One region of the Comamonas kerstersii genome, then DNA from elsewhere that is predicted to be linked to it. Evidence: predicted binding sites of a transcription regulator. Region 1 holds the regulator's gene; each other region holds the start of a gene.

Region 1 (7,832 bases):
GCCAATCCACGCGCACTGGGTGAGCAGCTCAAGGCCGCGCTGGAAGCCACGCCTGCTTTCCAGCAGTGGGTGGATGCCATCGAGATCGCTGGCCCCGGCTTTCTGAACATTCGCCTCAAGCCTGCAGCCAAGCAGGAAATCATTCGCGAAGTGCTGGGCCAGGCCGAGAAGTTCGGCTACCAGCCTGACCGCGGTGAAAAGATTCTGGTGGAGTTTGTGTCTGCCAACCCTACGGGCCCGCTGCACGTGGGCCACGGCCGCCAGGCAGCGATTGGCGACGCCATCAGCAACCTGTACGCCACCCAGGGCTGGAATGTGCACCGCGAGTTCTATTACAACGACGCGGGCGTGCAGATCGACACGCTGACCAAGTCTACGCAGCTGCGTGCCAAGGGCTTCAAGCCCGGTGACGAGTGCTGGCCCACCGACAGCGACAACCCCCTGGCCAAGAATTTCTACAACGGTGACTACATTGCCGACATTGCCAAGGCTTTCCTGAACAAGGAAACCGTGCATGCGGACGACCGTGAGTTCACCGCCAATGGCGATGTGGAGGACTACGACAACATCCGCCAGTTTGCCGTGGCCTATCTGCGCAATGAGCAGGACAAGGATCTGCAGGCATTCAACCTGAAGTTTGACCAGTACTACCTGGAGTCCAGCCTCTACACCAACGGCTATGTCGACGAGACCGTGCAGCGCCTGATTGCCAATGGCAAGACCTATGAACAGGACGGCGCACTGTGGCTCAAGTCCACCGAATACGGTGACGACAAGGACCGCGTGATGCGCAAGACCGACGGGCACTACACCTACTTTGTGCCTGATGTGGCCTATCACATCCAGAAGTTCAAGCGTGGCTTTACCAAGGTCGTGAACATTCAGGGCACCGACCACCACGGCACCATCGCCCGTGTGCGCGCTGGCCTGCAGGCGGCCGATGTGGGCATTCCCGCTGGCTACCCTGACTACGTGCTGCACACCATGGTGCGCGTGGTGCGCAATGGCGAAGAGGTCAAGATCAGCAAGCGTGCAGGCTCCTACGTGACGCTGCGTGACCTGATCGAGTGGACCAGCAAGGACGCCGTGCGCTTCTTCCTGCTGAGCCGCAAGCCCGATACCGAGTACACCTTCGACGTGGACCTGGCCGTGGCGCAGAACAACGACAACCCTGTGTACTACGTGCAGTACGCCCATGCACGCATCTGCTCGGTGCTGCGCACCTGGCAGGAGCAGGGCGGCAAGCTGGAGCAGCTCAAGGACGTGGATCTGTCGGCACTGGAAGGCCCACAGGCCCAGGCGCTGATGCTGATGCTGGCCAAGTACCCCGAGATGCTGACGGCGGCTGCCAACGGCAATGCACCGCACGATGTGACCTTCTACCTGCGTGACCTGGCTTCCTGCTATCACAGCTACTACGATGCCGAGCGCATTCTGGTGGATGATGAACAGGTCAAGCTGGCACGTCTGGCACTGGTCGCCGCGACCGCACAGGTGCTGCACAATGGCCTGGCAGTGCTGGGCGTGAGCGCGCCCGAGCGCATGTAAGCCACTCTCAGTGAACTATCAAGCAAGGTGACAGGCAGTCTTATGGGTAATCAGCAACGGGGAGGCACCCTCCTTGGTCTCATCATCGGTGTGATTCTGGGTCTGGGTATCGGACTGGGGGTGGCGGTTTACGTCACCAAGATGCCCGTGCCCTTCAAGGGTGATCCTCGGTCTGCAGATGACCGCCAGGGCGATAGTGAGCGCTATCGCAACTGGAACCCCAATGCACCGCTGACAGGCGCTCAGCCTGAGCGTGGTGCGGCACCTGCTGCGCCTGAGGTGCAGCCGCCTGCCCCTGCGACCTCTGCACAGAACCCTGTGGCGCAGCCGCCTGCCGTGTCTGCCGACCCGCTGGGTGATCTGGCGCATGCACAGCTCAAGGCTGCTGAGGCCAAGGCCGCTGCAGAAGCGAAGGCTGCGGCAGAAGCAGCTGCCACCAATGACGGCTTTCACTACTTTGTGCAGGCTGGCGCTTTCCGCAGCAAGGCCGATGCAGACGCCCAGCGCGCCAAGCTGGCCATGATGGGCTGGGAAGCTCGCATCAGCGAGCGTGAGCAAAATGGCCGTGTGGTCTTCCGCGTGCGCATTGGTCCGTTTGACAAGCGCGGGGATGCTGCGCAGCTCAAGCAAAGGCTGGACGATGCAGGCATCGATTCCAGCATGGTGCGCGTGCAGCAGTGAACTTATGGGGCCTGACAGGCTCTGACATGCCATATTTCGAGAAGGAGTCCTTTTGATGCAACGCCGCCATTTCTCTCTGGCTGCAGCCACGGCTGCCACCTCTCTGGCCTGGGGCCTGAGCCCTGCGATCGCCCAGCCTGCCGTGCCTCAGGAAGGCAAGCAGTACCGCCGCCTGTCCAAGCCTGCGCCTACCGATGTGCCCGCTGGCAAGGTCGAAGTGGTGGAGTTCTTCTGGTACAGCTGCCCGCACTGCCATGCGTTTGAGCCTGTGTTTGCAGCCTGGAAGGCCAAGGCGCCTGAGAACGTCGTGGTGCGCCGCGTACCTGTGGCGTTCAACTCGAGCTTTGTGCCCCAGCAAAAGCTTTTCTACACGCTGCAGGCCATGGACAACTTCGATGCCATGCACGCCCAGGCTTTCCATGCCATCCACGTGGAGCGCAACCGTCTGGCCACTGACGACGCCATCTTTGCATGGGTAGGCAAGCAGGGTGTGGACGTGGCCAAGTTCAAGGAGATCTACAACTCCTTCAACGTAGCCAGCCAGGTGCGCAAGGCCACTGCCTTGCAACAGGCTTACGACGTAGAAGGCGTGCCCTCCATTGGTGTGGCAGGCCGCTACTACACCGATGGCCCCATGGCTGGCAGCATGCCCAATGTGCTGCTGGTGGTGGATTACCTGATTGCCCAGAGCACCAAGTAAGCTCTGCATCTGTAGCTGAATGAAAAGTCCGCGCCATGCGGACTTTTTTATGGACCACAAGCGGCATGACTACAATGTGTCGCAAGAAACGTGCCTTGCCCATGAACTCCAAACTCATCACCTGTCTTTTGCTGACAGCCCTCGCCGGGGCCACAGGCCTTGCACATGCCGAGCGTGCTGACCGCGACAAACCCATGAATATCGAGTCGGACGCGCTGCGCCATGACGACTTGACGCAGACCAGCGTGTTTACGGGCAATGTGGTGATGACCAAGGGCACCATCGTGCTGCGCGGCGAACAGCTGGATGTACGGCAGGATGCCGAGGGCTACCAGCATGGCGTGGTCAAGGCTGCCCCGGGCCAGCGTGCCTATTTCCGTCAGAAGCGCGATACCGCACCGGGAGCACCTGAAGAGGTGATCGAGGGCGAGGGCGAGATCATTGAATACAACGGCAAGACGGATGACGTGAAGTTCATCCGCCGCGGCCAGCTGCGCCGCTACACGGGTGGCCAGCTCAGTGACGACATCATGGGCAGCGTCATCACCTACAACAACCTCACGGACGTGTTCACCGTGGATGGCGTAAAGCGCAGCAATGAGCCTTCGTCAGCCCCTGCTGGCTCCGGCGGCCGTGTCCGAGCCATCCTGGCGCCCAAGAACACTACGCCAGCACCGTCCAGCGCACCTGCACAGACGCTGCAGCCTTCGGATGCACTGAAACTGCAAGGAAACTAATGGCCGAGAAGACCCAAGACACTGCCGCGGTGAGCAAGCTCGAGGCACGGCATCTGGCCAAGTCCTATGGCAGCCGCAAGGTGGTCAAAGACGTGTCCATCACCGTGCAAAAGGGTGAGGTCGTCGGGCTGCTCGGCCCCAACGGCGCGGGCAAGACCACGTCGTTCTACATGATCGTGGGGCTGGTACGCAGCGACGGGGGTGATGTGCTGATTGACGGCCACTCCGTGGGCAATATGCCGATTCACCAGCGCTCGCGCCTGGGTCTGTCCTACCTGCCGCAGGAAGCATCGATCTTTCGCAAACTCAATGTGGAAGACAACGTGCGTGCCGTGCTGGAGCTGCAAAAAGATGCCAGTGGCAAATCGCTGTCGCGCGAAGCCATTGAGCAGCAACTGACCACGCTGCTGCAGGAGCTGCGCGTGGACCACCTGCGCAAGTCGCCTTCGCTGGCGCTGTCCGGTGGTGAGCGCCGCCGCGTGGAGATTGCCCGCGCACTGGCCACGAATCCGCGCTTCATCCTGCTGGATGAGCCGTTTGCCGGTATTGACCCCATCGCCGTGATCGAGATTCAGCGCATCATCAGCTTCCTCAAGGAGCGCGGCATTGGCGTCTTGATTACTGATCACAATGTGCGCGAAACACTGGGCATCTGTGACCACGCGTTCATCATCAGCGATGGCACAGTGCTGGCACAGGGAACGCCGCAGGAGATTGTCGAGAATCCGGATGTGCGCCGGGTATACCTCGGCGAACATTTCCGGATGTAGACCTCCCCTGCAGCGTCATCAATAACAACAAAGGTCGAGAGAGCAAAGAGGGGTACAGCGTTGAAGCCAAGTTTGTCACTGCGGGTCTCACAACATCTGGCGTTGACGCCGCAACTTCAACAATCTATTCGACTGCTGCAGCTGTCGACCCTGGAGCTTTCTCAGGAAGTCGAGCAGATGCTCGACGAAAACCCATTTCTTGAATGGTCTGCCGAAGAGGTCGAACGCGAGGCCTTTGGCGTGGAGCATGCAAATTCCGCGCCAGAGGCGGATGTGCATGCCAGCGACGAAACTTATTTTTCTGTAGCTGACAGCGCCGTATCCACGGGCGCTGAAGGGCAAAAAGATTCAGAAATTCCCGTGGCAGAAGCTGCCGATCTGCCCCAGGACTGGGAGGGCGATGGCAGTGTAGACATGGGGGCGTTGGATGACGCAGAGTGGGGTGGTGAAGCACCGGCACGCGGCAAGCGCAATGAGGACGAGGATGCCCCTTCTGCACTGGAACTGGCCCGCTGCCACGAATCTCTGACGGACCATCTGCACCAGCAGGCACTGTCGCTGCGCCTGTCGGAAGTGCAGCGCTGCGCCCTGCGCTTTCTGATTGAAAACCTCAACGACGACGGCTATCTGGAAGACTCGCTGCAAGAGCTGGCTATTGGCCTGGCAGGCAGTGAAGATGAAGAACAGCTTGAGGAGCTGATGCACCACTTCACGGTGGCGCTGCGTCTGCTGCAGTCGCTGGAACCCGTGGGTGTGGGGGCGCGTGATCTGGCCGAATGCCTGCGCCTGCAGCTGCGCTATCTGCAGGAGCAAGGCGGTGACGACCCTGCGCTGCTGGAAGCCGCCTTGCAGCTGTGTGCCCAGCCGCTGGACATGCTGGCGCGCCGTGATGTGCGCAAGCTCATGCAGGCCTGTGGTCTGCCTGAAAGCCGCGTGCGCGCAGCGCTGGCGCTGATTGCACGGCTGGAGCCCAAGCCCGGGCGGCGCTTTGTGGATGTGGAGCGGCATGTGATCGTGCCCGATGTGATCGTGCAGAAAACGAACCGCAAGGGGGGCGATGGCCTGATGCAGTTCAGCGTGCAGCTCAACCACGATGTGATGCCGCGTCTGCGTGTGCACGAGGTCTATGCCGGTGCGCTGCGCAGCCACAAGGGCAGCGAGGGCCACGCCATGCTGCAGCAGCGCCTGCAGGAGGCGCGCTGGTTCATCAAGAACGTGCAGCAGCGCTTTGACACCATCTTGCGTGTGTCCAAAGCCATTGTGGAGCGGCAGAAAAACTTCTTTATCCACGGTGAGCTGGCCATGCGTCCGCTGGTGCTGCGCGATATTGCGGACGAGCTGGGGCTGCACGAATCCACCATCAGCCGTGTGACGACGGCCAAGTACATGGCCACGCCCCACGGCACCTATGAGCTGAAGTTCTTCTTCGGTTCCGGCCTGGGTACAGAGACGGGCGGCAATGCGTCGAGTACGGCAGTGCGTGCGCTGATCCGCCAGTTTGTGAGTGCAGAGAACCCCAAAAAACCGCTGTCGGACAGCCAGATTGCCGAGATGCTCAAGGAGCAGGGCATCGAATGTGCCCGCCGCACGGTGGCGAAATACCGGGAGGCGCTGAAAATTGCGCCAGCAAATTTGAGAAAAGCGTTGTAAGCGAACGGAGCAACCCGTTAACGCTGTATTGGTTTGCTCGGGGCGATTGGCTAAGCTGGTGAGCGCTCGCTAGAATCGCGCGGATATTACGGTTATTACTTATGCGCTGCCTGCGGGCAGCGTTTTGTTTTTTGCTCGTAACCCAGTTGAGTGCCCTGCGCTCGGAGAACCAATATGCAACAACGTCGTCATACCCTCTTGGCTATCGGTGCAGCCGCACTGGCCGCTTTTGGTGCTTTTGCACCCGCCGTGCATGCGCAGGACAAGCCCAAGGTGGCGCTGGTCATGAAGTCGCTGGCCAATGAGTTCTTCCGCACCATGGAAGACGGTGCCAAGGCACACAACAAGGAGCACGGCAACTACGTGCTGCTGAGCAACGGCATCAAGAACGAGACCGACACCGCAGCCCAGATCAAGATGGTCGAACAGATGGTGGCGCAGAAGGCCGATGCCATCGTGATCGCACCTGCTGACTCCAAGGCGCTGGTGCCCGTGCTCAAGAACGCCGTGGACAAGGGCGTGATCGTGGTGAACATCGACAACCGTCTGGACCCCGAAGCCCTGAAGGAAAAGAACCTGAACATTCCTTTTGTGGGGCCTGACAACCGCTACGGCGCCAAGCTGGTGGGCGACTATCTGGCCCAGCAACTGCAGGCCGGCGACAAGGTCGGCATCATCGAAGGCGTGTCTACCACCACCAATGCACAGCAGCGCACCGCAGGCTTCAAGGACGCCATGGACGCTGCCAAGATGAACATCGTGGGCGTGCAGTCCGGCAACTGGGAAATTGCCAATGGCAACACCGTGGCCGCCGGCATGATGCGTGAGAACCCCGATCTGAAGGCACTGCTGGCTGGTAACGACTCCATGGCTCTGGGTGCTGTGGCCGCCGTCAAGGCTGCGGGCAAGACAGGCAAGGTGCTGGTGGTGGGCTACGACAACATCCAGGCCATCAAGCCTTTGCTCAAGGACGGCCGCGTGCTGGCCACGGCAGACCAGTTTGCTGCCAAGCAGGCGGCTTTCGGTATTGATGTGGCCCTGAAGGCCATCCAGGACAAGACACCCCAGGCCCAGCTGCCTGCTGAAGTCAAAACCGACGTGGTTTTGGTGACGAAGTAAGAGGCAGACATGGCACACCCCACTCCTGCAGACCACGGTCAGGTGGTCATGCGGCTTGAAGGCATCGGCAAGGACTATGGCGATAGCACGGTGCTCGATGGCGTGAGTCTGGACCTGCGCGCTGGCGAGGTGCTGGCGCTGACCGGCGAGAACGGCGCAGGCAAGAGCACATGTTCCAAGATCATGTGCGGCCTGGTGCAGGCATCGCGCGGCCAGATGACGCTGATGGGCAAGCCTTTTGCACCCGTGTCACGTACGGACGCAGAGCGTCAGGGCGTGCGCATGGTGCTGCAGGAGCTGGGGCTGGTAAACACATTGACGGTGGCCGAGAACCTGCTGCTCGACCGCCTGCCCCACCGCTTTGGCCTGGTGGATCGCAAGCGCCTGCACGAAATGGCGCGCGAACAGCTGGCCAAGATGGGGCTGGACCATATCGACCCACGCACCAAGGTGTCCGAGCTGGGCATTGGCATGCAGCAGATGGTGGAAATTGCGCGCAACCTGCGCGATGGCAACCGCGTGCTGGTGCTCGATGAGCCCACGGCCATGCTCACGGCCAAGGAAATTGAACACCTGTTTGCACAGATTGACCTGATGAAGGCGCAGGGCGTGGCGCTGGTCTACGTC
Region 2 (7,832 bases), 320 kb from region 1:
CAGCAGCGGCAGGCCAATAGCCAGCATCTTGAGCACATAAGCACAGGTGGTGGTGCGCCACCAGCCCCAGCGTGCGGCGCAAAAGCCCACGCACAGCGGCCCGGCCACGGCACCGAGGCCAAAAAAGGCCCATTGCGTGGCGCCATAGGCCGTGCCCAGCTGCAGCTCACGCGCCAGATAGTCCACCCAGAACACGGTGTGGGGCACAAAGCCAAATGCGTCGGTGGTGTAGGCCAGAAACACCAGCACCACCGGCAGCGTCCAGAGCGTGGCGACGGGTGCAGGGCTGGGCGTAGCACCGGGGACTACCGTGATCGGCGCAGGGGCAGGCAGTGCGCGGGCGCTGCGCCAGCCCAGCCACAGTGCCAGCACGCAGATGGCACCCAAGCCCAGCCATACAGCGCTCAGGCTGTGCTGCGCCAGGCTGGGCACCAGCGTGGCCGAGAGCAGGGCGCCCACGCCAATGCCGGAAAACATCATGGGGCCCAGTGCTGCGCGGCGTGGCTGCGGTGTGGCGGCCATGGCCATCGATGGCCCCAGCACCATGAGTGCAGCCCCGGCAATGCCGGACACCAGCCGCCACACAAAAAACACGGCCATGGGCTGGGCGATGCAGCAGGCCGCAAAGCTCAGTGCCACGGCGATCCAGCACAGCACCAAGGCGCGCACGCCACCCAGCCGATCGGCCAGCGGCGCAGCCGCCAGCGCCCCGATCAGATAGCCCAGCAGATTGGCAGCGCCCAGATAGGCCACCTGCTCACCGCTGAACCAGCCCGCCAGCACCATCTGCGGCATGAGGGCGGTATAGGCAAAACGGGCCAGGCCCACGCCGCTGAGGGTGGCGAGAAAGCCGGTCAGAAAAAGAGGGAGTTCAGAGCGCTGGATCACGATGGTGGTCTATGGTGAATGCTGGCAGATTAAGCCCTTGTGTGCATCATGTCCAATGATTCAAAATGAAGTTCATCATCTTGTTTTGTGATCAACATGCAGCTCAAATCTCTGCGCATCTTTGAAGCCGTCAGCAGCACCGGCAGTTTTGGTGCGGCAGCCCAGCGCCTGCACACGGTGCAGTCCAATGTCACGGCCCACATCAAAAAGCTTGAGGACGAGCTGCAGGTGCAGCTGATAGCGCGCAGCAGCACGCCGGTGCGGCTGACGCCTGCAGGCCACACCCTGCTGCCGCATGCCCAACGCCTGCTGCAAGCCCATGATGCAGCCTGCGCCCTGTTTGCCGGGGAGGCGCCGCCATCGGGCCGTCTGCGCATTGGGGCCATGGAAAGCACGGCCGCCCTGCGCCTGCCCAGCGTGCTGGCGCAGCTGTATCAGGACTGCCCGGACATTGACTTGCAGCTGCGCACCGGGCCCTCCGGCGCACTGCTGGAAGAGCTGCAGCAGGGGCAGCTGGATTGCGCTTTTGTAGCGGGCCAGCCGCCGCACCCGCGCTGGTGGTCGCATGCGGTGTTTCAGGAGGAGCTGGTCTTGGTCAGCCGCACGCCGCTGCAGCAGCTGCCTGCGCCGGAAGTGCTGCTGCGCACCCCGTTTCTGGCCTTTCGCCAGAGCTGCAGCTACCGCCAGCGTATTGAGCTGCTGCTGGCCAGCCAGGGCATTACGGGCGCACGCATCATGGAGATGGGCTCGCTGGACGCCATTCTGGGCTGCGTGGCCGCAGGCATGGGCTTTGCGCTCATGCCGCATGCGCTGATGCAGACCCAGCTGCCCCGCTTTGCCGTGCATTGCCTGCAGCTGCCGCAGCCGCTGCGCAGCGAGATTGCCGTGATTGATACCTGGCTGGTAGCGCCGGAGCAAGTGGCCTGGTCGCCGCAGCTGCATGCGCTGGTGGGCAAGCTGGTACAGACGGAACTTCAGCCCGTCTGACGCAGCAGTGCCCGGCGGTACTGCATGGCTTCGGCCACATGGGCGCTGGCAATGCGTTCACTGCCTGCCAGATCCGCAATCGTGCGCGCCACACGCAGCGCGCGGTGGGTGGCGCGGGCACTCCACCCCAGTTTGTCCGCCGCCTTGCGCAGCAGCTCGGTGGCGGCGGCATCGAGCTGCACATGCTGATCCAGCGCTTCGCCCTGCAGCATCTGGTTGGGGCATTGCTGGCGCTGCAGCGCACGCTCACGCGCCTGCAGCACCCGGGCGCGGATGGCAGCGCTGGGTTCACCCGCAGTCTGGGCCAGCAGCTCCTGTGCAGGCAGGGCAGGCACTTCCACATGCAGATCAATGCGGTCGAGCAATGGGCCGCTGAGCTTGGCTTGATAACGTGCCACCTGCTCGGGCGTGCAGCGGCAGCTGCGCTGCGTGCTGCCCCAGAAGCCACAGGGGCAGGGGTTCATGGCCGCAATCAATTGAAAGCGGGCGGGGAAGGTGGTGCTGTGGGCCGCACGGGCAATGGTGATGCGCCCGGTCTCCAGCGGCTCGCGCAGGGCTTCGAGTGCGCTGCGGCTGAACTCGGGAAACTCATCCAGAAACAGCACGCCGTGGTGGGCATAGGAAATCTCGCCAGGCTTGGGCGGTGAGCCACCCCCGACCAGTGCCACGGCACTGGCCGTATGGTGCGGGCTGCCCGTGGGGCGCTGGCCCCAGCGCTCAGGGGCAAAGCGTCCGCCCAGACTGGCAATGGCTGCGCTCTCCAGTGCTTCGGTAGACGTCATGGGCGGCAGCAGTCCGGCAAAGCGCTGCGCCAGCATGGATTTGCCACTGCCAGGCGGGCCCACCAGCAGCAGGCCGTGCGCGCCAGCGGCGGCAATTTCCAGCGCGCGTCGGGCCTGCAGCTGGCCTTTGACATCGGCCATGTCCAGCATGTCCGGCACATGCTGGGCAGCCTGCGGCTGCATACGTTGCCAGCCGGTGGACGGTGGTGCGTCCCTTGCGCTGTCTGGCAGCAATTGCTGCACCACATCGAGCAAATGCTGTGCACCATAGACCTCGATCTGCGTGGCCCAGGCGGCTTCGCGCGCACTCTCCGTGGGCAGCACAAAGCGCAGCGGTGGTTCCTGCGTGCCCATGGCCAGTGCCGTAGCCAGCGCGCCGCGCACCGGGCGCAGCTCGCCGGACAGCGACAGCTCTCCGGCAAATTCCCAGCCCTGGAGCTTGCGTGCATCAATCTGGCCGCTGGCGGCAAGGATGCCCAGCGCAATCGGCAGGTCAAAGCGGCCGGAATCCTTGGGTAGGTCGGCGGGGGCCAGGTTCACCGTGATGCGCTTGTTGCCGGGGTATTCCAGGCCGCTGTTGGCAATCGCACAGCGCACGCGCTCTCGGGCTTCGCGCACTTCCAGGTCGGCCAGGCCGACCAGGTTGAGGGCTGGCAATCCATTGGCCAGATGCACTTCCACAGTGACCTGCGGGGCCTGCAGACCCATCAAGGCGCGGCTTTGTACACACGCCAGAGACATAGCGACTTTTCCTCCCTAAATCGGTGCGGTGGGGGTGCCGTGCTGGCACATCCGTGGTGCACTGCTTTGGTGCGTTACTGGGGATAAACGGTAGCCCTCATGGTGTTGGGCGCAGCCTGCACAGGCAAGTCCGCTGGTTGGCACGCTCCCTGCTTAAAGGGCTTGTCACAACACTTTTTACAACTGCCCGCTTCCCGGAGGAACGTCTCATGAAAATGGTGTCAGCCATCATCAAGCCCTTCAAGCTCGACGAGGTGCGCGAAGCACTCTCGCAGCTTGGCGTACAGGGCATCACAGTGACCGAAGTGAAAGGCTTTGGTCGTCAGAAAGGCCATACCGAGCTGTATCGCGGCGCGGAGTACGTGGTGGACTTCCTGCCCAAGGTGAAGCTGGAAGCCGCTGTGGATGACGCCGTGCTGGAGCAGGTGATCGAAGCCATCGAAGGCGCGGCACGCACCGGCAAGATCGGCGACGGCAAGATTTTTGTTTTCGACCTCGAACAGGTCGTGCGTATTCGCACCGGTGAGACCGGCAAGGACGCCCTGTAAAGCAACCATTTATGCGAGAGACTGACATGAAGAAAACGCTTCCTGCACTGTCTGTTGGCCTGGGCCTGCTGGGCGCTGCCACAGGTGCTCTGGCCCAAGAAGCCGCACCTGTTGTTGAGGCCGCTGCACAGGTGACTTCGGCGGTAGAAACTGCTGCTGCCACGATCGATTCCGGCGACACCGCCTGGATGCTGACCTCCACCATGCTGGTGATTCTGATGATCATCCCCGGCCTGGCACTGTTCTACGGCGGCCTGGTGCGCTCCAAGAACATGCTGTCCGTGCTGGCACAGGTGTTCACCATCTTCTCGCTGATCACCGTACTGTGGGCCGTCTACGGCTTCTCGCTGACCTTCGGTGGCGAAGGCAAGTTCTACGGTGACTTCAGCAAGCTGTTCCTGTCTGGCATCACGCCTGACACCGTATCGTCTGCGCTGAGCACGATTCCTGAGTTCGTCTTCGTGGCCTTCCAGTCCACCTTCGCGGCCATCACCGTGGCGCTGATCGTGGGTGCCTTTGCAGAACGCATCAAGTTCTCGGCCGTGATGATCTTCTCCGTGCTGTGGTTCACCTTCAGCTACATCCCCATGGCCCACATGGTGTGGGGCGGTGGCCTGATGGCAGAAGACGGTGCGCTGGACTTTGCCGGTGGTACCGTGGTGCACATCAACGCCGCTGTGGCCGGTCTGGTGGGTGCCTACATGGTGGGCAAGCGCCTGGGCTTTGGCAAGGAAGCCCTGCCTCCACACAGCCTGACCCTGACCATGGTCGGTGGTGCCCTGCTGTGGGTGGGCTGGTTCGGCTTTAACGCCGGTTCCGCAGGTGCTGCCAACGGCGGCGCTGGTCTGGCCTTCATCAACACCATCCTGGCAACGGGCGCTGCTGCTGTGGCGTGGATGGTGGCTGAGACCATGCACAAGGGCAAGGCTTCCATGCTGGGCGTGGTCTCCGGTGCCGTGGGCGGTCTGGTGACCATCACTCCCGCAGCTGGCTTTGTGGGCCCCATGGGTTCCATCGTCATGGGTCTGATCGCTGGCCCTCTGTGCCTGTGGGGTGTGTCTGGCCTGAAGCGCATGCTGAAGGTGGACGACGTGTGCGACGTGTTCGGCGTGCACGGTGTGGGCGGCATCCTGGGCGCCATCCTGACCGGTGTGTTCTGCGCTGCCAGCCTGGGTGGTGTCGAGCCCGAGGGCTACAACATGGCCTCTCAAGTCTGGGTGCAGTTCAAGAGCGTGATCATCACCATCGTCTGGTGCGGTGTGGTCTCCTTCATCTGCTACAAGGTGGCCGACATCCTGGTGGGTCTGCGTGTCTCCGAAGATGCAGAGCGCGAAGGTCTGGACATCACCACCCACGGCGAATCTGCCTACAACCGTTAAAAGACGGTCTGGAATCTCTGTTCCCATCTACGTGTAGTGTGGCCGCCCTTCGGGGCGGCTTTTTTTATGCCTGCACACTGCTGTCAGGCAGTGCGACATGGAAGGGCGGGCTTGGTTTTCACAAGTACCATTCAAAAAAATCACAACGACACACACCCTCCAATTGCCAGAGACAAGTAGGATTGAGCGCCATGGATTCCTCCCTTCACCAGATGCTCGAGCGCGTACGCGCTGCTGTTGGCGATGCTGCCCCCCTGCGGATTCGCGGTGGCGGCAGCAAAGACTTTCATGGCATGCGCCTGCAAGGCGATGTGCTGGATATGCGTGCGCTGCAAGGCATCGTCAGCTATGAACCGAGTGAGCTGGTGGTCACCGTGCGTGCAGGCACACCCTTGCATGAACTGGAAGCCGCGCTGGCTGAGCGTGGACAGTGCCTGGCGTTTGAGCCACCACACTTTGCGACGGCGCAAGGCGATGTGGCAACCGTGGGCGGCATGGTGGCCGCTGGCTGGAGTGGCCCGGCACGTGCCGGCGTGGGCGCGGTGCGTGACTTTGTGCTGGGTGTGGAGATCATCAACGGCAAGGCAGAGCTGCTGCGCTTTGGCGGCACCGTGATGAAGAATGTGGCGGGCTATGACGTCTCGCGTCTGATGGCAGGCAGCTGGGGCACGCTGGGGGTGATCACCGAAGTCAGCCTCAAGGTGCTGCCCGTAGCGCCTGCCGAAGCCACACTGCGCTTTGCGGGTATCAGCCAGGCCGATGCCCTGCAACGCCTGAACCAGTGGGGTGGCCAGCCCTTGCCACTGAACGCCAGCCGCTGGCTGGAAGAGGGCGCTGCAGGCATGCTGTATGTGCGCTTGCGTGGTGCTGCTGCAGCCGTGGAAGCTGCATGCCAGAAAATGGGTGGAGAGCGCATGGAATCTGCGCAGGCAGCTATCGACTGGATAGCGTGCCGCGAACAGCAGCTGCCCTGGTTTCAGCAGCCACGGCTGGGCGACTGCCTGTGGCGCCTGTCTGTGCCGCCAACGGCGCCCGTGCAGCCCCTGCCAGCAGGGATTGCACCGCCGCTGGTGGAGTGGCATGGGGCGCTGCGCTGGGTGCATGCTCCGCGCAGCATGGGGCCACAGCTCAAGGCCTGGGCGCAGTCAGTGGGTGGGAGCGCAACGCTTTTCAGAGCAGAAATTGCAGACCAGATGAGCGCTGAGCCCCTATTTGACGTGAAAAACGCAGCTCTGCAGCGCATCCATGCGCAGCTCAAACAGGCATTTGACCCTGCCGGTATCTTCAACCCCGGCCGAACGGTGGAGTGACATAGACCGCTATGCGAAGGTTGCGTCACCTGGCAGATTTTCACCGTACCAGCTCCACCAACCGGGCGCTGGGCTATCTGATGGCGTTCAACGCCGGAGCCATCAATGCGGGGGGCTTTACGGTGCTGGAGCTGTACACCTCGCACATGACGGGTTTCATGTCCATGCTGGCGGACCATCTGGTGCTGGGCAATACCGCGCTGGTGCTGGCCGCGCTGGGGGCGCTGCTGGCGTTCACCGCTGGGGCCGCAGTCTCGGCCATGCTGGTCAACTGGGCGCGGCTGCTGGGCCTGCGCAGCACCTATGCTCTGCCGCTGCTGCTGGTGGCTTTGCTCATGCTGCTCTTCGGTCTGGTGGGCTCTGTCACCATGAACTGGAAGACGCTGTTCGCCGTGCCCATGACGGTGCTGCTGCTGTCCTTCATGATGGGCGTGCAGAACGCCACGCTGACCAAGATGTCCAACGCCACCATCCGCACCACGCACATGACGGGCGTGGTGACGGATCTGGGCATTGAGCTGGGCAAGATGCTGTTCTGGAACCGGCTGGCAGGCGTGCAGCAGCAGAAGGTGCGGGCCAACTGGTCCAAAGTACGCCTTTTTTCCGGACTGCTGGGCATGTTTTTTGTGGGCGGTATTGCCGGGGCGCTGGGCTTCAAGCAATGGGGCTTTGTCTGTGTGGTGCCGCTGGCCTTGCTGCTGATGCTGGTTTCCCTGCCGCCACTGTGGGCGGATGGCCGCAAGCTGCGGCATTACTTTGCTTCCCGTGCAACCTAAAACGATAACGAGACAAGCCCATGCAAACTAAGCTCGCGCCGGTTTACCGTGATACGCCTGAAGGGCAGGAGGCCGAAGCCATTCTGCGCAAATGTGTGCACTGTGGCTTCTGCACCGCTACCTGCCCGACCTACCAGACGCTGGGCGATGAGCTGGACGGACCGCGTGGCCGTATCTACCTGATCAAGCAGGTGCTGGAAGGTGCAGCACCAACGCGTGCCACGCAGCAGCACCTGGACCGCTGCCTGACTTGCCGCAACTGCGAATCCACTTGCCCCAGCGGTGTGCAGTACGGGCATCTGGTGGACATTGGTCGCAAAGTGGTGGAGGCACAGGTGCCGCGCCCCATGGGCGAACGCCTCCAGCGCTGGGCCCTGAAAGAAGGCCTGACATCGCCCCTGTTTGCTCCAGCCATGAAGCT
Region 3 (7,832 bases), 1.2 Mb from region 1:
TCCGGGTAATGGTGTTGCGGCCAATCCCCAGGCGCTGGGCAGCTTCCATTCTGCGGCCATGGGTCAGCGTAAGCGCGGTGGTGATGAGGCTGGATTCAAATTGCTGGCTCAGAATGTCCCAGACATCCTTGCCTTCAGTCTGCAACAGTTTGCGAGCTTCGGCTTCCAGCAAGCTTCTCCAGTTGTCTGCAGCCGCCAGGCCTTCTGGCGCAGCTTGCACCGTGGAGGCCGTATTGGGCAGTGGTGAAGGCGTATCCAGCGGCTGGCCTTCTGCTTCTGCCAAGGCTGGCTGTGGCGCTGGCTTGCCATCGCTTTCCAGCACCTCTGGGGGCAGGTCCTGCAGGGAAATCTGCTGCGCAGGTGCCATTACTGTCAGCCAGTGGCAGATGTTTTCCAGCTGGCGCACATTGCCCGGGAACTTGAATTGCACCAGGCGCTGCAGGGCAGCTTCGGAAATGCGTTTGGGTTCTACGCCGAGCTGCTTGGCACTGCGCTGCAGGAAGTGCCTGACCAGCATGGGAATGTCTTCCGCGCGCTCACGCAGGGAAGGCAGGCGCAGGCGAATCACGTTCAGACGGTGGAACAAGTCTTCGCGGAAGACGCCGTCCTTGACGCGCTGCTCCAGATTCTGGTGGGTGGCTGCAATCACGCGCACATTGCTCTTGACGGCTGTGTGACCACCGACGCGGTAGAACTGCCCGTCAGAAAGCACGCGCAGCAGGCGTGTCTGCAGATCAAAAGGCATATCGCCAATTTCATCGAGAAAGAGTGTGCCGCCTTCGGCCTGTTCAAAGCGACCACGGCGCTGGGTTTGGGCGCCCGTGAACGCGCCACGTTCGTGACCAAACAGCTCGGACTCCAGCAGATCTTTTGGAATGGCGGCCGTGTTGATGGCTACAAAGGGGCCATTGGATACGGGAGAGTGCTTGTGCAGTGCGCGTGCGACGAGCTCCTTGCCTGCGCCAGACTCACCAGTGATCAGCACGGTCACTGCGCTCTGGCTCAGGCGGCCAATGGCGCGGAAGACATCCTGCATGGCTGGGGCTTGTCCCAGCATTTCAGGCATGGCACTGATACGCTCTTCGGCGACCAGCTCATGCTCGGTTTCTTCCACGGCACGGCGGATCAGCTCTACGGCCTTGGGCAGGTCAAAAGGCTTGGGCAGATATTCGAATGCGCCGTGCTGGAATGCAGAGACTGCACTGTCCAGATCCGAATATGCCGTCATGATGATGACGGGTAGGCCAGGGTGCTGGGTGTGTACCTCTTCCAGCAGCTGCAGGCCGGAGCCGCCAGGCATGCGAATATCGCTGACCAGTACCCGGGGGCCTTGATGCGATGGATCACCCTCAGGAATCTCTGCCAGTGCATGCAGCACTTCACGAGGGTTGCTGAAACTTCGGGTTTCCAGATTCTCGCGAGCCAACGCCTTTTCTAAGACGAAGCGGATCGAGGGGTCGTCATCTACTATCCAGATCGGCTTCATATGCTGTGTTTACCTTCCGTTGCTGTGCATGGTTGTCGGCCCGAAGTCTTATGGCAGCGGGATCAGAATACGGAAGTCCGTGCGCCCAGGCATGCTTTCGCATTCAATAAGACCATGGTGGCGCTGCACAAAAGTCTGTGCCAGCGGCAGTCCTAAACCTGAGCCTCCATCCCGTCCGGTGACCAGAGGGAAAAAAATCCGCTCCTTGATGTGATCCGGTACGCCGGGGCCGTTGTCAATGACATGCAATTCCAATGCCAGTCTGTGGCGCTGGCGGCCAATCGTCACCTGACGCGCAACCCGGGTGCGCAAGGTGATTTCAGCATTACCACCAGTGGTAATGGTGTCGGACAAGACCAGTGCTGCGTTCTGCACAATGTTCAGCAGAGCTTGTATGAGCTGTTCCCGGTCGCCCTTGAACTCTGGGATGGAGATGTCGTAGTCGCGTCGGATCTTGAGGCCTTGCGGGTATTCCAGCAGCACCAGTGATCGCACGCGCTCACACACTTCGTGAATATTAAGGTCGGTGAGCTGGTGGGGATGGCGGTGCGGTGCCAGCAGACGATCGACCAGGCTTTGCAGGCGGTCCGCCTCGTGGATGATGACCTGGGTGTATTCGTGCAACTCTCTGCTGTCCAGTTCCATTTCCAGCAACTGCGCTGCACCCCTGATGCCACCCAGCGGATTTTTGATTTCATGGGCCAGATTGCGCACCAGCTCTTTGTTGGCCTGGGCCTGCTCCACCAGGCGCTCTTCACGGTCTTGCCGGGCTTGCTGCTCCAGCATCCACAGCTCAATCAGCTTGTAGTTCGTGTGTTCGACCGGTGTGACGGTGACATGCACAAACAGCGCATCCTGGCTGTTGCACAGCAGGCTGGTATCAAAACTCATGGCTGCGTAGCTTTGGCCATCTGCAGCCTGCAGGCCGCTTTGCAGCAATGATGGTGCGGACAGGTATTGGGCAAACTCGCTGCCCTCCAGCATGCGGCGCGAGATACCCATGGCACTTTCCAGCGCGGCATTCGCAAAAATAAGCAGACCTTGCTGATCGACTACAGCGGTCAGCGTAGACAGCAGGTCCAGAGCGGCAAAACGCTGGGCTGGGCTGGAGGAATCTGGATGCATGAAATCAAATCTATGAATTAATTGCCTTTGTGGCGCGAGAGTTCACGCTGAATGCCTGCAATATCAGCTTCCTGGCGTGCGATATTGGCTTTCAAGGCTTCCAGCCGTTCCATGTAGACCTGCGGGTTGCGCAGTTCCAGCGCAGTTTTGACGGGGTTGCCGCCGTTGTACTCTTCCTGGAGTGCCTGGAGCCTTTGCTGCGCTCTTTCGAGCTCTGCCTGCAGGATGCTGCGGGCATCGCTGTCACGCGATTCTTGCTGGACAGGGTCTACTTTGGCCGCGCGGTTCGGGCTTGGCTTGCTGTCTGCGCTGGCAGAGGGTTTGCTGCCTGAGCGTGGGCTGTCTGTGTGTACCACGGTCACATGACCGCCTTCTACCACCTGGCAGTTGCGCTGCTTGGCGATGGTGGCGTTATTGGTGTACTCATTGCCGCAGCGGTATATCTGGTCCTGGGCCATGGCTGTTCCGTACAACATGACTGTGCTCATACAGCTGCCTGCCAGCATGACGATCCATCGGTGCATTTTTTGCCTCCAATCAAAAGCATCCATCCCATTTCCTCTGAAAGGGTCGCCGCATTTTGCAATGTGCTGCATGGCTTGTCTTTGATTGATTGCGCGCATTCATGGAAGTTTTCCGAAAAAAATGGCAACCGTGGGGTTGCCATTTTTTGCAGGTGGGCTGCACTCCTTTGCAGGAGCACAGCAATCCCGTGGATTACAGCGAGTAGTACATGTCGTATTCGACAGGGTGTACGGACTGGCGGTAGCGGGTCACTTCGCCCATCTTTAGTTCGATGTAGGCATCGATCATGCTGTCGCTGAACACGCCGCCCTTGGTCAGGAAGGCGCGGTCTGCGTCCAGTGCTTCCAGTGCCTGATCCAGGCTGTGGCACACGGTGGGCACCAGCTTGTCTTCCTCTGGGGGCAGGTGGTAGAGGTCCTTGGTTGCAGCTTCGCCGGGGTGGATCTTGTTTTCCACGCCGTCCAGACCCGCCATCAGCAGGGCAGCAAAGCCCAGGTAGGGGTTCATCATAGGATCGGGGAAGCGCGCTTCCACGCGGCGGCCCTTGGGGTTGCTCACGTAAGGAATACGGATGGAAGCGGAGCGGTTCTTGGCAGAGTAAGCCAGCTTCACGGGCGCTTCAAAGCCGGGCACCAGACGCTTGTACGAGTTGGTCGAAGGGTTGGTGATGGCGTTCAGGGCGCGGGCGTGCTTGATGATGCCGCCGATGTAGTACAGCGCGAAGTCAGACAGACCGGCATAGCCGTCACCGGCGAACAGGTTCTTGCCATCCTTCCATACGGACTGGTGCACGTGCATGCCGGAGCCGTTGTCGCCGTTGTAGGGCTTGGGCATGAAGGTCGCGGTCTTGCCGTAGGTGTTGGCCACGTTCCAGATCACGTACTTTTGTACTTGGGTCCAGTCAGCGCGTTCCACCAGGGTCGAGAACTTGGTGCCCAGCTCGTTCTGGCCGGCACCAGCAACTTCGTGGTGGAACACTTCGACAGGAATGCCCAGAGATTCGAGGATCAGGGACATCTCTGCGCGCATGTCTTGCGTGCTGTCGACAGGAGGCACGGGGAAGTAGCCGCCCTTGACGCGAGGACGGTGACCGCGGTTGCCGCCTTCAAACTTAGCGCCTGTGTTCCAGGGTGCTTCGTACTCTTCGATTTCGTAGAAGGGGTTGTGGGCTTCTGTGCTCCAGCGCACGCCATCGAAGATGAAGAATTCAGGTTCTGGACCGAAGTAGGCGGTGTCGCCGAGGCCCGAAGCCTTCAGGTAGGCTTCTGCGCGCTTGGCGACAGAGCGGGGGTCACGGTCATAGGCCTTGCCATCACCGGGCTCGATCACATCGCACTGCAGAAACAGTGTGGTTTCTTCAAAGAAGGGGTCGATGTTGGCGGTGTTGGGGTCGGGCATCAGCTGCATGTCCGATGCTTCAATACCCTTCCAGCCAGCGATCGACGAACCGTCGAACGCATGGCCCGAAGTGAACTTGTCTTCGTCAAAGTGCGACACAGGCACAGTTACGTGCTGCTCCTTGCCGCGGGTGTCGGTGAAGCGCAGGTCAATGAACTTGACCTCATTCTCCTTCACCATGTTCATCACGTCTGCAACGGTCTTAGCCATCAGGTTCTCCTGGAAAAGCGCTTCATAGAAAGTACGCGGTTAGCAAAGCAGTTTGTGTGCCAGCTTGAATTCGTTCCGCTTGCATGTGTATACATGCATAAGCCCATGAAGTGGCAAGCTTCATGGGCCAGGTGGTAATTCACCAAGTTGGTGCAATAAGCTTTGAATTTTTCAAAGCATTCTGATCGGCACCATTTTAGTTCCTAAGTGTGCGCCATATTGGTGCAATCACCTATTGGTGTGGTTGAGTGCTGCTATGGGGCAATGCAGCACCCATCTCTGCTGCATGAGGCGAAAAGCCTTCATCCACCCGGAAAGGGAATGCGTTCCCAGGTGGTCGGTGTCACGCGAAGGATTTCCGCGCGGTGGTGATTGCTATCGATATGCCAGTCACTCAATACGATACGCATGCGCCCATCGGGCAGGGCATGGTCTGCGGGGCGGTGGGTATGACCGTGAATCAGCCATTGCGCCCTGGCCTGTTGCAGCCAGCTGGCTGTCATGCCGGGGTCAGCGTCGGCATAGGTGGCGCCTGACTGCTTGCGCTGCGCGCTTTCGGAGCGCGCGGACTTCCCAATTGCGCGGCGCACGGCCAGTGGCTGGCTCAGCAGCTGCTGCTGCCATGCGGCAGAGCGGCTGAGTGCCCGGAACTGCTGGTACTCCACATCATCAAGGCACAGTGCATCGCCATGGCTGAGCACCATGCGGTGCTCACCCCAGGCCAGTACCGTGGGGTCTGCCAGTCCCGTCATGCCTGTGGCCTGCAGGAAAGCATCACCCGCCAGAAAGTCACGGTTGCCCACCATGAAAAATAAGGAGCGCCTTGCGCTTGCTGTGCTTAGTGTTTGGGCACATTTGGCTTCAAAACTGTCAGCTTCCAGCAGGGCATCGTCACCCACCCAGACTTCAAAGATATCGCCCAGCAAAAAGATCGCATCGGCCTGGCTGCTGCTCAAATAGTCGCGCCAGGCCTGCACTGTGGCGGGCTCGTCTGGGTCCAGATGCAGGTCGGAAATGAATTCAACCGTGCGCCAGTGCGCAGGAGCGATGAGCTCTGGCATGGCAGGCACGGTCGAAGACATGTACGTTGGCGGTATGGCTAGGTCCAACGGTGGCATGGGCGTGAATTACAGGGCCACAGCCTTGTCGATCACCACGACGTCAAAAGGCACGTCGTCGTGGAAGCCGCGGCGTGTCGTGCGCACCTTCTTGATGGCGTCTACCACTTCGGTGCCCTTGACCACTTTGCCAAACACTGCATAGCCCCAGCCTTGAGGTGTGGGGGAGGTGTGGTTCAGGAAGTCGTTGTCCACCACGTTGATGAAGAATTGGGCTGTAGCGCTGTGAGGGTCGCTGGTGCGAGCCATGGCGATGCTGTACTTATCGTTCTTCAGGCCGTTCTTGCCTTCGTTTTCGATGGGGTCGTTGGTGGGCTTTTGCTTCATGTCAGCAGTGAAGCCGCCACCCTGGATCATGAAGTTCTTGATCACGCGGTGAAAGATCGTGCCGTCGTAAAAGCCGTTGTTGACGTAGTTCAGGAAGTTCTCAGTGGTCTTGGGTGCGTTCTTGGCATCCAGTTCCAGGGTGATCACGCCTTGGGTAGCTGTGTCAGCTACGTTGATGGTGACGTGCAATTCAACTTGAGGATTGCTCATGAAAAACTTTCAGTAAAAGGGCAGAAAAGCCAGCGAGCTGCTTCAGGGCAGAACGCGAGCGGAAACAATGGTGACGGGGTCCTTGGGCACATTCTGATGCATGCCCCGGTTGCCAGTGGCTACGGTGCGGATTTTGTCGATCACCGCTTGGCCTTGCACAACCTTGCCAAATACCGCATAGCCATGGCCATCTGGATTGGGCGCGTTGAGCATGTCGTTGTTCGCCACATTGATATAGAACTGGGCTGTGGCCGAGTTGGGGTTGCCAGTGCGTGCCATGGCAATGGTGTAGCGGTCGTTCTTCAGGCCGTTGCGTGCCTCCAGCGGAATGGGGTCGCGGGTGGGCTTTTGCTGCATGTCGGCCGTAAAGCCACCGCCCTGAATCATGAAGCCATCAATCACGCGATGGAACACGGTGCCGTCGTAGTGCTTGTCGTTCACGTATTGCAGAAAGTTCTCCACCGTCTTGGGAGCCTTGGTGGGTGCTAGCTCCACCACAAAATCTCCCATGCTGGTGTTGAACTGCACGCGCGGCTGCTTGGCATCCTGCGCAGCAGCAAGGCTGGTCATGCCTGCAAGCAGCAGGCCGGTGAGGGACAGGTTCAGGGTTCTGCGGGTCAGGCGCATGGTAGTGTCTGTGTGCGATCAAGGCAAGGCCAGCACATGGCTGGCCCAGTAAGAGAAAAGGCGTTACTGCGCGGCAGCGGGCTGCAGCATCTCCGTCAGCGTACTGAGTTTGAGCTTCAGCGCCCGGTTGTTGCTGTTGAGCTTGATGGAGTTGTTGTAGGACGCATGCGCCAGGCGTGCATAAATATCACCCAGGTTTTCATGCGCTACAGCGTAGTTCGGGTTGTTGCGCACAGCCATTTCCAGTGCGTCACGCGCCTTGTTGAGCTCACCATTGTTGGCGTAGATGACGGCCAGGTTGTTGTAGGGCTCAGGCAGCTCTGGGTATTCCTGAATCAGCGCCTCAAAAGTGGCTGCGGCTGCTTGCAGATCTCCTGCCTTGGATTGGGCCACGCCCTTGAGAAAGCGCATCTGGGGGTCACGGCTGTTGCTGCTCAGGTATTGATCAGCTTTGGCAATGGCTTCGGCAGTGTTGCCAGCCTTGGTCAGGGCGGAGACATCCCCATACATATCGGCCTGCGCCGAGCCAGCGAGCAAAAAACCAGACACGGCCAGCAGGCGCAGCAAGGATTGTGGGCGGAGGTAAGAAGACATGTGGGTGCTTTCCAAGGGCCAGAAGAGCCCTGCAGTGTGCTGGGCTTATACTCCGGAAGATTGTAGCTGAGGGGTATTGACGCGAAAGCGGTGCAGTACCCCTTGTTGCTTGGGCGTGTAGCCCAGCTGCTGGAGCGGGTCGCACGACGGCCGCTCTCACCCCACTTCCGTTTCTGTCACTCCATGAGTTTGCGTATCTACAACACGCTGTC
Region 4 (7,832 bases), 100 kb from region 1:
CTGCACGCGTTCCTCATTGGTCCAGGCATGCAGAAATTCACCCGTCACACGCATGGGCTGCGAGGGATTCTGCGGCGATGTACGCAGCACTTCGGCATCGCCCACCAGCTGTACTTCCGAGGAATCCGAGTTGCTGATACCGCGCTGAGCAGATGCCACGGTCACCACGCCATCCTGCGCAATGCTGCGTGTACGGACGTCGTCCACCTCCAGAATGTCCGACTTGGGCAGATGTCGCGCCTGCGTGCCCGTCATCACATTGGTCAGGCGACCACTACCGTCAAACTGGTGCACAGAAAAGCGCTCCATCACATAGTCCGGGTCATCCGTGAGCGCGCTTTCCGTCTGAACCTGCAGCGGCTTGGGCGCATGGCGCACCAGCCACCAGGTCCCCATGGCCAGCATGGCCATGAGCACGACGGGCAGGTAGATGGAGGCATGCTCCCACGCACGCTGCAAAGGTTTTTTCATGCCAGGTAAGTCTCCAGCAAAGTTCGGTAATGGCCGCTGGCGACCAGCAGCAGATCGCACAGTTCGCGCACCGCACCCTGACCACCTTGCGCACGTGTCACAAAGTCTGCCACCGCCAGATTCTCTGGGTGTGCGTTGCAGGGTGCGCAGGCCAGGGCACAGCGCTGCATGACGGGCAGGTCAGGCCAGTCATCGCCCATCATGGCAGCCTGGCTCCAGGCCAGCCCCAGGCTGTCCAAAATAGCCTGTGCTGCAGGCAGCTTATCTTCCGTGCCATAGACCGCATGCTGCACACCCAGCTGCTTCAGGCGCAGGCGCAGCGGAGCAGAATCACGCCCCGTAATCACGGCAGGCACGATGCCCGCTTTTTGCAGCAGCTTGATGCCGTGGCCATCGAGGGTGTTGAAGCGCTTGGTGGTTTCGCCCTGCTCCGAGAAATGCAGACCACCATCGGTCAGCACACCATCGACATCAAAAAAGGCAATGCGCACGGGCTGGGCCTGCAGCAAAAGCTCGGGCGCAAACTGCAAGGCAGGTGTGGTGAGGCGCTTGGGCATCAGATCACCTTGGCCAGCATCAGGTCACGGATATGTACCATGCCCAGCAGACGGCGGTCTGCATCGACCACCAGCACCGAGGTAATGCCGTGCTGCTCCATCATGTGCGCGGCATCTACGGCCAGAGCCTCCGGTGCAATGGTGCGAGGCTGCTTGTGCATGAGGTCTCCTGCCTTGGCATTGCGCAGATCCGCACCGTCTTCAATGCGGCGACGCAGATCGCCATCGGTAAAAATGCCCAGCACACGGCGATCGGCATCGACCACCGCGCTGGCCCCCAGGCTCTTGGCACTGATTTCACGCATCAGACGGTCAAAGCCATCGTCTGCCAGCACACTGGGCACATCATCGCCGCTGCGCATCACATCACGCACATGGGTCAGCAGCTTGCGGCCCAGCGCACCACCGGGATGAGACAGCGCAAAGTCTTCGGCCTTGAAACCACGTGCATCCAGCAGCGCCATGGCCAGGGCATCGCCCAGCGCCAGCTGCACCGTGGTGCTGGCTGTAGGTGCCAGATTCAATGGACAGGCCTCACGCACCACGCTGGTATCCAGCACCCAGTTCGAATGCTTGGCGAGGCTGGAGTGCGCACCACCCGTCATGCCCACAATGCGCACACCCTGGCGCTTGAGCGCTGGCAGCAAGGCGGTCAGCTCATTGCTCTCACCGCTGTTGGAGATCGCCAGCACCAGATCCTGACGCGTCACCATACCCAGATCACCGTGGCTGGCTTCTGCAGGGTGCATGAAAAAGGCAGGCGTGCCGGTGGAAGCCAGCGTTGCGGCGATCTTGCGGCCAACGTGACCGCTCTTGCCCATGCCTGTGACCACCACACGGCCAGGGGTGCTCAGAATGGCCTGCGCCACCTGTACAAAGCTGTCGTCCAGTCGCTGTGCCAGCGCTTGCAGGGCCTGAATCTCAATAGACAGTGTTTCGCGCGCGATGGCCAGCGCCTGCGAAGCGCCCAGAACGGGCGCAGTATGCGTGAGGGTGTTCATCCGGCAATTTTATCGACCACTGGGCTTTGTCTGCCCTGCGTACCTGACTCCTGCAGCACCACTCAAGGGTAAGCGGTGCACTTTTCCTAGCGCAAGCGCTGCTGCAGTGCAGCATGTGTGGAGATAACAGCAGATTACATCGCAGTGAAGCGCCCCCCCGTATGCGCAAGGTGCAGGCACTTAGTACACTTTTGCACGTTCACCGCCTTTGATCCTGCCCCCTGTGCGGCAGGGCCTGGGCCTGTTTTAATCTGTCGGTCATTGCACACACGTGCGATGACTTTCTGCCCCTTTCCGGAGCGACTGCGCTCTGAGCCCACCATGTACACCACCAGCGTCAACGACTACCTTCGCCAGCACATCCGCACCGTGCCCGACTGGCCAGCCCCTGGCGTGCAGTTCCGCGACATCACCCCCCTGCTGCAGAATCCGCAGGTATTCCGCATCCTGATCGATGCCTTTGTGCACCGCTACATGTCACCCGAGATGCGCCCAGACGTGGTGGCCGGCCTCGATGCGCGCGGCTTTATCCTGGGCTCCGTCATCGCCTATGAGCTGAATGTGGGTTTTGTGCCCATCCGCAAAAAAGGCAAGCTGCCCTTTACCACCGTAGAAGAGACCTACGAACTCGAATACGGCAGTGCCACCGTCGAGCTGCACACGGATGCCGTCAAGCCCGGCGACAAGGTGCTGCTGATTGACGACCTGATCGCTACCGGCGGCACCATGATGGCTGGCAAGAAGCTGATCGAAAAGCTGGGCGCCACCGTCATGGAGGGTGCTGCCATTGTGGACCTGCCAGAGCTGGGCGGCTCCAAGCTACTGCGTGACACCGGCAAGCTGCCGCTGTTCACACTGGTGGACTTTGCAGGCCACTGAGCGACAAGCACCAGCCACAGCCATCTGTGCATATGTGTTTCCACAAGCCGACATTTGTCGGCTTTTTTGCATTCTGGCGTCAGAATATGCGCGCAGCCATGGCTGCAACGCGGTGTTTCTTCACGCTTCTGTACGTTCGCACCCACCCTTTATGCCCTCTCACCATCTACTGCTGACGCCGTCTCCCTGGCGGCGAGGTCTTCGCATTGTGTTGTGGTTCCTGCTGACTGCCGTGTGCATGCTGTGCTGCGCCTGGGGCGTCATGGCACTGCTGGCACAGGCACCTGCTCAGCACAATATCGCGCAGGCGCTGGCTCTGGTGTGGGGCTTTGCCTGGCTGCTGGCGTGGGGCGCAGGGCTGCTGCAGCGCCGCATGCTGCCCGTGCTGATGGGCGGCACGGTACTCATGCTGGCCATGCTGGTGTGGTGGAGCACCATACTGCCGCGCTCAGACCTGGACTGGGCGCCCGATGTGGAGCATCTGGTCGTGGAGGAAACCGATGCTGCACAGCCTTCCATCGTGCAGCTGCGCAATGTGCGCAACTTTGACTGGCGCAGTGAAACCGACTTCACCCCGCGCTGGGAAACACGCAGCTATGACCTGAACCAGCTTGACAGTGTGGACGTGGCGCTGTCGTACTGGATGGGGCCCGCCATTGCACATACGCTGGTGTCCTTTGGCTTCAAGGATGGGGAACACGTGGTGTTTTCCATCGAGATCCGCAAGGAGTCGCACGAATCCTTTGATGCGCTGGCAGGCTTCTTCAAGCAGTATGAAATGGCCCTGGTTGCCGCCGATGAGCGCGACATTCTGGGCGTGCGTACCAATGTGCGCGGCGAAGAAATCCAGATGTTCCGCATTCACATGCCGCAGGCCGCCATGCGCGAACTCTTCATGGCCTATGCACGCCAGGCCAGCCTGCTGGAATATGCGCCGCGCTTTTACAACACACTCACGGCCAACTGCACCACCATTGTCTGGCAGCTGGCACGGCGCATGGGCCAGGAACTGCCGCTGGACTGGCGGCTGCTGGTGTCCGGCTACCTGCCCGAGTACCTGCGTGACGTAGGTGCACTCGACTCCATGCAGCCGCTGGAGCTGCAGCGCAAGAGTGGTGACATCACCACCCGCGCCCAGCAGTGGCAGCCCCCGGCAGATGCCAGCGACACACAGGCCAGCATCGACTTCTCCCGCTACATTCGCCAAGGCATGTAAAGCGCTGTGCTGTGCACACATCACGCCAGGCAGCACATGCACGCAGGCTAAGCCTGCCTGGGCCAGCGCCTTCTTGGGCGGCGGCGCGCAACCATGCGCCGCCCTTTTTACACTCGCAACCTATGTTGTCTTCCTTTCTGTCGCGCACCCTTGTGGTGGGTCTGCTTGCTGCCGTGCTGGCCGGCTGCGCGGGCGTGACCGTACGCTCTGCCGACCCTGCAAACTATCTGGCCGAGCGCCGCAGCGATGTGCTGACGGCCGGCACCCTCAGCCCTGCCACCCAGGAATCACTGCGCGTGCTGGATCTGGACCTCAAGCGCTGTCTGGCCGATGTGCCCATGTGTCACTACACCTTGGCCAATGCCACCGGCCTGTATGACGAGCAGCGCATGGCCGCGCTGGCCGAGCTGTGGATTTACCAGGCCCGTCAGGCACAGCAGGCCCCCTCGCTGCCCGGCACCCGCACCAGCGCCGAAGTGCAGGCCTGGCTGGAAGCCGCACGCCACGCCTGGGCCTATCTGTTTTTCACACACCGGGAGCCCAGCGAGCGCGCCTTTGAAGACCGCCAGAGCCAGGTGCGTGACTATTACAACCACGCCGTGCAGCAGGCCGTGGCCGGCATGTTTGCGCTCAGCCGCCTGCAGGAAGACCATGTTCCGCTGGAAATTGGCCGCTGGAAGCTGAGCACCGACTTCTCCCACGTCTGGCTGCCTGCCAACAAGCACATGCCGCAGGAGCTGATTCCCGCCACCTCGCTGCGCTTTTCGGGCCTGCGCAACCAGTACCAGCGCAACGGACTGGGTGCCGAGCTGGTCGCCGTCTTTCAGACCGAGGAAGAAGCACAGGCCGCCCATGTGCAGCAACGCAACGTAGAAGGCCCGCCCCGGCCACCGTTTCAGGAGTCGCTCTTTCCGGCACTGACCACGGTCCTGAGCTTTGGCGGCAACACGCTGCAGGAAGTGCTGTCCACCCGCGAGGTGGAGCTGCGCGCCTACGACCCCTACCGCTTTCGCGAAATTCCGCTGGGCAACACCACCGTGCCGCTGGCGGGAAACTTTTCCTCGGGCTACGGCCTGTGGCTGGCGCGCTCGGGCTTTTCCACCCAGGCGCTGCGCACCCTGGTGGGGCTGAACAACGGCATCGTCCAGCCCACGGTCTACCTGATGCAGCCCTATGACCCCAACCGCCGCATCATCGTCATGCTGCATGGTCTGGCCAGCAGCCCGGAAGCCTGGATCAATGTGGCCAATGAAGTGCTGGGCGATGAAACCCTGCGCAGCAACTACCAGGTCTGGCAGGTCTACTACCCCACGAACGCACCGCTGGCACTGAACAACTACGCCATCCGCCAGGCACTGCAGCAGACGCTGCGCCACTTCGACCCCATGGGTACGGCACGCGCCTCGAAGGACATCACGCTGATTGGCCACAGCATGGGCGGCGTGCTGGCACGCCTGATGGTCAGTGAATCGGACGGCAAGGTGCTGGATGCGTTTGCCGCGCACAGCGGCCTGCCGGATGCGCCGCAGGAGCAGGTCCAGCTGCGGGACTTTCTGGAGCTGACCCCGGTACCCCAGGTCAGCAGTGCCATCTTTATTGCTGCGCCCCACCGCGGCACGGACTTTGCCAACAACCGGGTGGCCCGCTGGGTGTCCAACCTCATCACGCTGCCGTTTTCCATGCTGGAGCAGTTTGGCGATGTGGCGCGGCGCCTGGCCCAGAGCGGCCCCAGCATTGGCAAATCCTCGCTGCTGCGCATCCCGAACAGCATCGACAACCTGCGCGACACCGACCCCTATGTGCGTCTGACGGCCGACATACCCATCTCGCCGAAGGTGCGCTACCACTCCATCATCGGCAACCACACGCCCAGCAGCCCGCTGACAGAGAGCAGTGACGGCATCGTGCCCTACCACAGCGCCCACCTGGAAGGTGCGGCCTCCGAGCTGGTCGTACCCTTTGGCCACAGCGTGCAGGAGCACCCGCGGGCCATCGTGGAAATCCGCCGCATTCTGCACAACCAGCTGCTGGGCAGCACAGCCAAAAATAAGTGAGCGCCTTGCGCTGTCAAATTAAGGGTTTCAGACAGTTTTCTATCTGAAACCCTTTTTGCATGCGCGCTAGACGCTACAGGTATTTGCAAAACGGCAAGCCTGCCTTGTTTTGATGCAGCAGCAACTTCCGTTAAGCTCCGTGGATTCAAAATTGCTTATGCATATTAAGAGAGGCTAATCCATGTTTTCCACCCGCACCCTCTGGCGCGCCGTGCTGTCCGCCACCGCCTGTGTCGCAGCCTTTGCCACCACGGCCCATGCCGCCGAAGCAGACGCCTACCCCAGCAAGCCCATCACCCTGGTGATTCCCTACTCTGCGGGTGGCTCGACCGACATTCTGGGCCGCCTGCTGGCCCAGAAGCTGGGTGAGCGCATGAACGTCTCGGTGGTCGTGGAAAACAAGCCCGGTGCCAACGGCACCATTGGCGTGGATCGCGTTGCCAAGTCGGAGCCCGATGGCTACACCATCGTGCTCGGTGACGTAGGCGGCCTGGCCATCTCGCCCAGCCTCTACCCCAAGCTGCCCTACAACCCGCTCAAGGATCTGGCGCCTGTGAGCCTGGTGGGCCGCAGCCCCCTGGTGCTGACCGTGGGCAGCAAGAGTCCACTGAACTCGCTGGCAGACCTGACCGCCGCAGCCAAGGCCAACCCCGGCAAGCTGAACTATCCCTCCTCCGGCACGGGCGGCCCCAACCACATGGGCGGTGCGCTCTACGCCCTGCAGGCGGGGGTGGATGTGACCCACATCCCCTACAAGGGCAGTGCGCCTTCCGTGGTATCGCTGGTCTCGGGTGAAACGGATTTTGGCTTTCTGACGGCGGTGACCATCAACTCCCAGCTCAACGCAGGCAATGTCCGTGCGCTGGCTGTGGCCCACAGCGAACGCCTGCCTGCCATGCCCAATGTGCCCACCATGCACGAAGCGGGTCTGAAGAATTTTGTGGCTGACGCCTGGTTCATGGCGGCCGTGCCTGCAGGCACACCCCAGCCCATCATCGATCGCCTGCAAAAGGAAATTGCTGCCGTGCTGCCCGAGCCTGATGTGACCAGCAAGCTCGACAGCGTGGGCGTGCTGCCTGCGGGGCTGTCCGTGAAGGCTTCGCAGGACTTCCTGGCCAGCGAAATCGTCAAGTGGCGCGACGTGGTGCACAACGCCAAGATCACACTGGAATAAGCCGGCCGCCGCTGGCAGGCCAGGTGCAGCCATGCAGCGCCTAGGGCGCAGCGGCTGCACCCTGCGTCTGCTGCAGGCTGGCCTTTTCGGCTTCCAGTGCCTGTAGTGCGCTGCGCAACTGGTTGGCCGTCACCTGGCATTGCGCCACCAGCACTTCCATGTCCTGCCAGCTGGAGGCCGACTCCGGCCCTTCCATCATGGCCATGGCGCGGCGGGTATGCAGCACTGCCATCAGCGTGTCGCAATGCTTCAAATGGCTTTGCAGCGCCTCACGCGCCCGGGGCAGTTCGATGCGCTCCAGCACCTGCAGGCGCTGTGCACCTGCGGTCTGTACCTCTGCTGGCACTGTCTCCAGCTGCTGTGCAGGCACCTGCGCAGTCGCACCGAATCCCACCATTGCCAGCACCACGGCGCCGCAGCGCCCGATAGGCCTTATTCGTCTCCACCACATATATAGCCCTGTTCCGGGTGTTATTGCCA

The links. Region 1 encodes sigma-54, which starts transcription at its own class of promoters, with help from an activator protein. Its sites were predicted from a motif close to TGGCANGNAANCTGCTTT; they were not measured.
Region 2: the regulator sigma-54 is predicted to act here: its motif matches at 3,537-3,554, upstream of B5M06_RS05215 (P-II family nitrogen regulator).
Region 3: the regulator sigma-54 is predicted to act here: its motif matches at 4,789-4,806, upstream of glnA (type I glutamate--ammonia ligase).
Region 4: the regulator sigma-54 is predicted to act here: its motif matches at 2,156-2,173, upstream of B5M06_RS06185 (KpsF/GutQ family sugar-phosphate isomerase).

The regions. Positions count from the first base shown of each region.
Region 1 covers NZ_CP020121.1:1,421,690-1,429,521, forward strand. Annotated here, with positions in the region: gene argS (arginine--tRNA ligase) at 1-1,548, shown strand, start outside; gene B5M06_RS06625 (SPOR domain-containing protein) at 1,591-2,229, shown strand; gene B5M06_RS06630 (thiol:disulfide interchange protein DsbA/DsbL) at 2,285-2,929, shown strand; gene lptA (lipopolysaccharide transport periplasmic protein LptA) at 3,031-3,666, shown strand; gene lptB (LPS export ABC transporter ATP-binding protein) at 3,666-4,436, shown strand; gene B5M06_RS06645 (RNA polymerase factor sigma-54) at 4,497-6,086, shown strand; gene B5M06_RS06650 (sugar ABC transporter substrate-binding protein) at 6,261-7,205, shown strand; gene B5M06_RS06655 (sugar ABC transporter ATP-binding protein) at 7,215-7,832, shown strand, end outside.
Region 2 covers NZ_CP020121.1:1,100,123-1,107,954, reverse strand. Annotated here, with positions in the region: gene B5M06_RS05230 (YbfB/YjiJ family MFS transporter) at 1-888, opposite strand, end outside; gene B5M06_RS05225 (LysR family transcriptional regulator) at 985-1,875, shown strand; gene B5M06_RS05220 (YifB family Mg chelatase-like AAA ATPase) at 1,863-3,398, opposite strand; gene B5M06_RS05215 (P-II family nitrogen regulator) at 3,608-3,946, shown strand; gene B5M06_RS05210 (ammonium transporter) at 3,973-5,325, shown strand; gene glcE (glycolate oxidase subunit GlcE) at 5,508-6,635, shown strand; gene B5M06_RS05200 (YoaK family protein) at 6,647-7,411, shown strand; gene glcF (glycolate oxidase subunit GlcF) at 7,432-7,832, shown strand, end outside.
Region 3 covers NZ_CP020121.1:205,942-213,773, reverse strand. Annotated here, with positions in the region: gene ntrC (nitrogen regulation protein NR(I)) at 1-1,486, opposite strand, end outside; gene glnL (nitrogen regulation protein NR(II)) at 1,535-2,611, opposite strand; gene B5M06_RS00995 (hypothetical protein) at 2,629-3,087, opposite strand; gene glnA (type I glutamate--ammonia ligase) at 3,329-4,744, opposite strand; gene B5M06_RS00985 (UDP-2,3-diacylglucosamine diphosphatase) at 5,047-5,826, opposite strand; gene B5M06_RS00980 (peptidylprolyl isomerase) at 5,872-6,399, opposite strand; gene B5M06_RS00975 (peptidylprolyl isomerase) at 6,442-7,026, opposite strand; gene B5M06_RS00970 (tetratricopeptide repeat protein) at 7,090-7,620, opposite strand; gene cysS (cysteine--tRNA ligase) at 7,804-7,832, shown strand, end outside.
Region 4 covers NZ_CP020121.1:1,319,258-1,327,089, reverse strand. Annotated here, with positions in the region: gene lptC (LPS export ABC transporter periplasmic protein LptC) at 1-471, opposite strand, end outside; gene B5M06_RS06190 (KdsC family phosphatase) at 468-1,028, opposite strand; gene B5M06_RS06185 (KpsF/GutQ family sugar-phosphate isomerase) at 1,028-2,029, opposite strand; gene B5M06_RS06180 (adenine phosphoribosyltransferase) at 2,351-2,908, shown strand; gene B5M06_RS06175 (Lnb N-terminal periplasmic domain-containing protein) at 3,117-4,124, shown strand; gene B5M06_RS06170 (esterase/lipase family protein) at 4,247-6,178, shown strand; gene B5M06_RS06165 (Bug family tripartite tricarboxylate transporter substrate binding protein) at 6,360-7,352, shown strand; gene B5M06_RS06160 (hypothetical protein) at 7,393-7,749, opposite strand.